3 regions of the Sphingomonas sorbitolis genome follow, and region 1 is predicted to be linked to each of the others. Evidence: riboswitches for the same ligand, from Rfam matches in the RefSeq annotation. Region 1 holds a riboswitch; each other region holds the start of a gene.

Region 1 (2,259 bases):
CGCACACGAACTCGAAGGTCGAGGGTTCGGGGATCACCGCCGCTCTGGACGGATTGCGACCGGCGCAGACCCCGCGCGACCAGGTGTCGGGGACGGTCGACTGGCGGCACGATGCGGCGGCGCTGTCGCTGACCGTGCGTCATGTCGGCCGGCAGTATGACGACGACCAGAACACACGGGTGCTTGGGGCCGCGACGACGCTGGATGCGTATGCCGCGCTGCCGATCCTGGGCTCGCTGGTTGCCGAGTTTCGGGCGGAGAATTTCCTCAACGAGCGCGTCGAGGCAGGGATCAGCGGCGCGAACATCGTCGAACGCGCAACGCCGCGGACGATCTGGGTGGGGCTGCGCTACGGGGGGCGCTGATATTCGATCCGTCGCTTGCCAAGAGAAACGAAGACAGCATGTTTCCCCGCGAAGGCGGGGACCCAGTCTGGGCTCCCGCCTTCGCGGGAGAACAATTTCGGGGAACGTCACCATTTGGTACTAGTCACCACCCCGGCGAAGGCCGGGGCCCAATTGGAAAGGTGGAAATAACGGGGCACTGCGCTCGGTTATCGCCGTTCCCCACTTGGGCCCCGGCCTTCGCCGGGGTGGTGCGATAGACCATGAGTCTACTGAACCACGCCCCGGGTGGGGAGCATGAGTAGGCGCTGCGTTGACCCGTGTCTGGCGTGCGACTAATGCCACTCCCGTGAAGGGTTCCCGGCGACGGGATCAAAAGGGAAGTCGGTGCGCGGGAATCCGCAAGACCGGCGCTGTACCCGCAACTGTGACCGGATAGCGGCCACCCCGAATATGCCACTGGGTTTCGACCTGGGAAGGCGGGGTGGGCGCGATGACCCGGAAGCCAGGAGACCTGCCTTTCACGGTCGATCCACTGCGCGGGCGGGTGTCCGGCGCGGACGAGTGCTCCGGTCCAGCCGGGTTTCCTCGAGCGAGAGACGTCTGGCCGCCCCGCGAATGGTCGCAGGCGGTTCTGCTTAGGACGTACCCATGACGAAATTCTTCCTTCTGCTCGGCGCCGCGGCGATCGCAGCGCCTGCTTTTGCCCAGACCATCCCCGATCCCGACGCTTCCGAAGTCGTCGTCACCGCGACCCGCGCCGCGCAACCGCTGAGCGAGATCGGCCAGGCAGTAACGGTCATCGACCGCGCCGAGATCGAGCGCCGGCAAACCACCGTGGTGTCCGACCTGCTCGCGACCACGCCCGGTGTCACCGTCACGCGCAATGGCACCATCGGCGCGCTGACCAGCGTCCGTATCCGCGGCGCCGAGGCGGACCAGACGCTCGTCGTGATCGACGGCGTCCGCGTCAACGATCCCTCGTCGACCGGCGGCGGCTTCAACTTCGGCAACCTCCTGTCGAGCTCGGTCGAGCGGATTGAAGTTCTACGCGGGCCGAACTCGGTGCCATGGGGCAGCCAGGCGATCGGCGGCGTCGTCAACATCATTACCGCTGCGCCGACACAAGGCATTCAAGCGCGTGCCAACGCCGAATATGGCTATGCCGACAGCGTGTTCGCGAGCGCGGGCGTCTCGGGCAAGTCCGGTCCGGTGTCGGGCTCGCTGACCGGCGGCTATCTGCGCACCGACGGCATCTCGTCCGCCGCCAGTGGCACCGAGCGCGACGGCTATCGCCAATATGGCGCGACCGGACGAGTGGGCGTCGAGTTCGCGCCGAGAATCGGCCTCGACCTGCGCGGCTATTTCGCCGACAGCCGCGTCGAGATCGACGGCTTCCCGGCCCCCGATTACGTGCTCGCCGACACGCCCGAATATTCGAAGACGCGCGAGGCATACGGTTACGCAGGGCTGCACGCGAACTTCGCTGACGGGCGGATTAACAACCGCGTCGCGTTCACGATCGCCGACATCAACCGTGACAATTACGACCCGAGCTTCGGCAGCGATCCAACCTTCATCGGTCGCGGCCGCAGCGAACGCTACGAATACCAAGGCGACTTCCGCCCGCTCGACCAGGTCCGCGTGGTCGCCGGAGTTGAGCGCGAGAACAGCCGTTTCAATGACGGCTTCACCTTCGCGGATACCGGGATAACCAGCGTCTACGGCCAGCTGATCGTCAAGCCGCTCGACATCCTCACGATCACCGGCGGCGTCCGCAACGACGATCACGACGATTTTGGCAGCCACACCACGTTCGGCGCGAACGCCGCGCTGGCATTGCGCACCGGCACGACAATCCGCGCAAGCTATGGCGAAGGCTTCAAGGCGCCGACGTTGTACCAGCTCTTCTCCG
Region 2 (2,259 bases), on a different contig from region 1:
CGTAGCAAGAGCGACCATAACGCTGGCAGGTCTCCTGGCTCGCGGGTCGAGGCTCGACGTACGCCTTCCCAGGTTTCCCCAGTGGCTGCCCTTGCGTGAAGGGCGTGTGCGTCTCGCTCACCGCTTACAGTTGCAGGGACAGCCGCGGCATTGGGAGGACTCCTCCCGCACCGCATTCCCATTCAAGCCCTTTCGGGCACCGGCGCGATCTATGAGGTTCGGTGCAACCGAGCCTCGGGGGTGGGTTAGAGGACTTTCCGCCACGCCGCCAGCTATCCGTGCACGACCTCGATCTGGTCGAAGCGCTTCCAGCGGTAGATGGCGAAGCTCAGGACCCAGCACAGCACGAACAGGCCGATGATCGCGAAGCCCAGGCCGTTGAAGTTCTCGCCGAGTGCGGCTGCCAGATCCCAGATGCCGCCCGTCAGGCCGAGCTTTGCGCCAAGCAGCGCGAGCGTCTCGATCCCGCCGATCGCTATCGCGACGATCGCGGAGATCAGCGTGATCGTGATGTTGTAGTAGAGCTTGCGGATCGGCTTCACGAACGCCCATTCATAGGCACCGAGCATGACGACGCCGTCCGCGGTGTCGACCAGCGCCATGCCGGTTGCGAACAGCACCGGGAGGACGAGGACGATGCCGATCGAGAGACCGTCGGCGGCTTGGCTCGCAGAAAGGCCCAGGATCGCGACCTCCGTGGCGGTGTCGAAGCCCAGCCCGAACAGGAAGCCGAGCGGGGCCATGTGCCAGCTGCGCGTAACGAGCCGGAACATTGGCCGGAACAGCCGCGCAAGCAGCCCGCGGTTGCCGAGCAGCAGGTCGAGATCCTCCTCGACATAGGTCCCGCCGCCGCGGACATGGCCGAAGGTGCGCCAGACCGATCGCAGGATGATCAGGTTCATCGCGGCGATCGTGAAGAGGAACAGCGCGGAGATCATCGTCGCGACCACGCCGCCGACCTGCTTGAACGCCTCGAACTGCGACAGCGCGCTGGCGGTGAGCGCGATCGCGACGGCGGCGATCAGCACGATCCCCGAATGGCCGATCGCGAACCAAAAGCCGACCGCGATCGGCCGCTGGCCGTCCTGCATGAGCTTGCGTGTCACGTTGTCGATCGCGGCGATGTGGTCCGCATCGACCGCGTGGCGCAGGCCGAGTCCCCAGGCGAGTAGCGCGGTGCCGAGCATCAGCGGCTGAGCGTGGAACAGCGAGAACGCCCAGCACCACGCTGCGATGTTGGCCACGATTAGCCCAATGAACATCCAGCCGATGCGCTTGCGTGTCGAAACTCGCGTCGGTCGCTCAATCGTTAAAGTCGTCATGCAATAGCCCCGCAGCGTCCGACGAGGACGGGGACCTGCCGCGAACGGCCGGGCCATGCGACGACCGGACGCCATGAGCGGCCGACGCACGACGCCGATGCGGCCCCCGCCACATGGTCGTCGCTCAGCCAGTGTCACGCAAGCGGCGTTCACCGTGCCTCGGTCACCCCCTGGACCGGGACAAGAGCGACCAGACGCCGGCAGGTCTCCTGGCTCGCGGGTCAAGGCTCGGCGCACCGCCTTCCCAGGCCTTTCGGCCCAGTGGCTGCCCTCGCGAAAAGGGCTCGTGCGCTTCGCTCGCCGCTTACAGTTGCAGGGACAGCCGCGGCATAGGACGGCGAACCGTCCGCACCGCATTCCCAATCAAGCCCTTCCGGGCACCGACGCGATCTAGCGAGCCACCGGTCGAACCGGCCGCTCGGGCGTTGTGCTAGCCGGGTTCGTGCCGGGTGCCAATCGCCCTTTGCGGGTGTCGCCGTCGTTGCCAGCGCAATAGTCCGGTCACGAACAGCGCGATCGGCACGATGCCGGCGATGAAGGCGAGGATGCGCCCTGCCAGCCCGAACGCCTCGCCGCCGTGCAGCGGGTGGAGCCAGTTCATCACGATGTCGCCGCGTGTCTTGGCGAGGCCGTCGCGGGTCGCGAGGATGGCGCCGGTATAAGGATCGAGCCAGACGTTGGTGCGCGGAAAGCGGCGGCTTGGCTCGCCGTCCTGCGCGAGATTGATCCGCGTGGTGCCGGTCGGTGAGGCGGGGGTTTCGATCCAGGCGAGTGCGGCACCTGGAAAGCGGTGCTCGGCGACAGTGACCAGCTGGTCGACGGGAAGGCGGTCTCCGTTCGGAAAGACCATCAGCGGCGGCATCTGATATAGCGGTGAGGCGCGGGCGATTACGGAGCGCGTCTGGTCGGGGAGGTCGAGCATCACCCCGGTCGCGGT
Region 3 (2,259 bases), on a different contig from region 1:
GATCTTTCCGGAAGCGCGTGAGGACGGTGTCCTCGTTCTTCAGCGTGACGTCGACCGAATAGACGAGCTGGATGTCCATCTTGTCGCGCGCATCGTGCGCGCGCCTCGCGATCGTGTAGCGGATCAGGTCGCGCGGGGTTACGCGCAGGCGATCGCGGATCGCGGCGGGGAGCGCTTCGTCGGCATGGTTGAGCGGCAGCTTGAGGTCGGTGATGCGGAGCATGCTCGGTCCTCTAGCGCCGCGCGGCGCGATCCGCCATCGGAAGCAAAAGAGGACATGATCATGCGGACCGACGACGAGCAGAATGCCAAGAGCGCCAAGCGCAAGGAGGTCCACGATAAGATCGTCGCTGGCAAGACGATCGAGAAGGGGCTGATCATCGTCCACACCGGCAAGGGCAAGGGCAAGTCGACCGCCGCGTTCGGCATGGCGGTGCGGATGATCGGGCATGGGCGCAAGGTCGGCGTGGTGCAGTTCGTCAAGGGCGCGATGGCGACCGGCGAGAAGGCGATCTTCGACGCGTTCCCGGACCTGTGCGAATTCAAGCCGATGGGGGAGGGGTTCACCTGGGATACGCAGGATCGTGCGCGCGACATCGCGGTGGCGCGCGAGGCTTGGGACGAGGTCAAGCGGATGATTGCCGATTCATCCTATGCGATGGTGGTCGCGGATGAGCTGAACATCGTGCTGCGGTATGACTATCTGCCGGTCGACGAGGTGCTCGCTGTGTTGGCGGCAAAGCCGGAGATGACGCATGTCGTGGTGACAGGTCGGAATGCGCCGGATGCGTTGATCGAGCTGGCGGATCTGGTGACCGAGATGACGCAGGTAAAGCATCCGTTCCGGTCGGGCGTGAAGGCACAGGCGGGGGTGGAGTTCTGACTTCTTGATCCTCCCCTTGCAGGGGAGGTGGCTGGCGCTTGCCAGACGGAGGGGTATTGCGATCACGACGGCGGGTCACCCCTCCGTCAGCCCAAACGGGCTGCCACCTCCCCTGTCAGGGGAGGATTAGAGGCTGCTTGTCTACGGTCGATCGTACGCGTATCGCTCGGCCTGCGACAGGTTTTCCCGAGGCGGCAACGCTTAGGGAAATGAAAATGGGAACGGGAAACACCCGGCTGCCCCTGCAACTGTACGCGGCGAGCCATCGTGCCTCATGCCATTGGGATACTCCCGAGAAGGCGGCGCGGACGGCGTTGACCCGCGAGCCAGGAGACCTGCCCGTCGCGGTCGTCTTTCGTCCGGCCAGGGTGCGCCGAACGGACGGGTAACACCCCGAGCGACGACATCGCTTCGCGTCGCGCGGAGGCTGGAGGCGTGCGCCTCTCGCCCTTCGTGCAATGCGGGATCGACTGTCCGAAGGGGTTCCTATGCCAAATCTACATAATGCTGCGACCGTTCGGGAACGGACATGCTGAAGCCCGCCGAGGACGGCGTCGCGGTGGTCGCGTGCAACACGTGCCGCCATTCGGCCGATGCGCGCGACGACGAGCAGGGCCAGCGCGGCGGCGCGCGGCTCGTGCAGGCGCTGAAGACGGTGCAGCAGAGCGACCCGGCCTATGCCGACGTCGCGGTGCAGGAGATGCCGTGCCTATTCGCATGCCAGGATTTCTGCACGATCCACCTGCGCGCACCCGCCAAAGTCGGCTATGTGCTCGGCCGGTTCGAACCGACCGAAGACGCCGCGCGCGCGATCCTCGATTACGCGCGGCTCTACGGTGAGAGCGCGTTCGGGCAGGTGCCGTTCAAGCAATGGCCGCAGGGCGTGAAGGGGCATTTCATCACCCGCACGCCGCCCGCCGGCTTCGTCGTCGAATGACCGCGTTCGCGACGCCCGCCGGGTTTCTGGCGGCCTTGCGCGGCTTGCCGCAGGCGGACGCGGCGGCGCGATCCGCGGCGATCGTCCGGCAAGGCGAACTGACCAAGCCGCCGGGCTCGCTGGGGCGGCTGGAGGATATAGCGGTGTTCATGGCCGGCTGGCAGGGCAACCCGATGCCCCGGCTCGATCGTGGCAGCGCGGTCGTATTTGCGGGTAATCACGGGATCGTCGCGCGCGGCGTGAGTGCGTTTTCGGCTTCGGTCACCGCCCAGATGGTGTCCAATTTCGAGCATGGCGGCGCGGCAATCAACGCGCTGTCGCGGGCGGCGGGCCTTGAACTTAAGACCGTGTCGCTCGACCTCGATCGACCGACGGCGGATTTCACGCAAGCGCCTGCGATGTCGGAGGACGAGTGCCTGGCCGCGTTGAACGCGGGCGC

What was found. Region 1 has a riboswitch for cobalamin ahead of U1763_RS08130 (TonB-dependent receptor plug domain-containing protein). Riboswitches for the same ligand answer to the same signal wherever they lie in the genome.
Region 2: another riboswitch for cobalamin. It lies ahead of U1763_RS01115 (HoxN/HupN/NixA family nickel/cobalt transporter); the one in region 1 lies ahead of U1763_RS08130 (TonB-dependent receptor plug domain-containing protein).
Region 3: another riboswitch for cobalamin. It lies ahead of U1763_RS02015 (DUF1636 domain-containing protein); the one in region 1 lies ahead of U1763_RS08130 (TonB-dependent receptor plug domain-containing protein).

The regions. Positions count from the first base shown of each region.
Region 1 is NZ_JAXOJS010000002.1:610,085-612,343, reverse strand. Features, by position in the region: gene U1763_RS08135 (TonB-dependent receptor) at 1-365, shown strand, start outside; cobalamin riboswitch at 682-880, shown strand; gene U1763_RS08130 (TonB-dependent receptor plug domain-containing protein) at 996-2,259, shown strand, end outside.
Region 2 is NZ_JAXOJS010000001.1:270,170-272,428, forward strand. Features, by position in the region: cobalamin riboswitch at 8-219, opposite strand; gene U1763_RS01115 (HoxN/HupN/NixA family nickel/cobalt transporter) at 273-1,322, opposite strand; cobalamin riboswitch at 1,505-1,722, opposite strand; gene U1763_RS01120 (PepSY-associated TM helix domain-containing protein) at 1,753-2,259, opposite strand, start outside.
Region 3 is NZ_JAXOJS010000001.1:485,274-487,532, reverse strand. Features, by position in the region: gene U1763_RS02025 (NAD(P)/FAD-dependent oxidoreductase) at 1-223, opposite strand, end outside; gene cobO (cob(I)yrinic acid a,c-diamide adenosyltransferase) at 278-883, shown strand; cobalamin riboswitch at 1,045-1,240, shown strand; gene U1763_RS02015 (DUF1636 domain-containing protein) at 1,413-1,820, shown strand; gene cobT (nicotinate-nucleotide--dimethylbenzimidazole phosphoribosyltransferase) at 1,817-2,259, shown strand, end outside.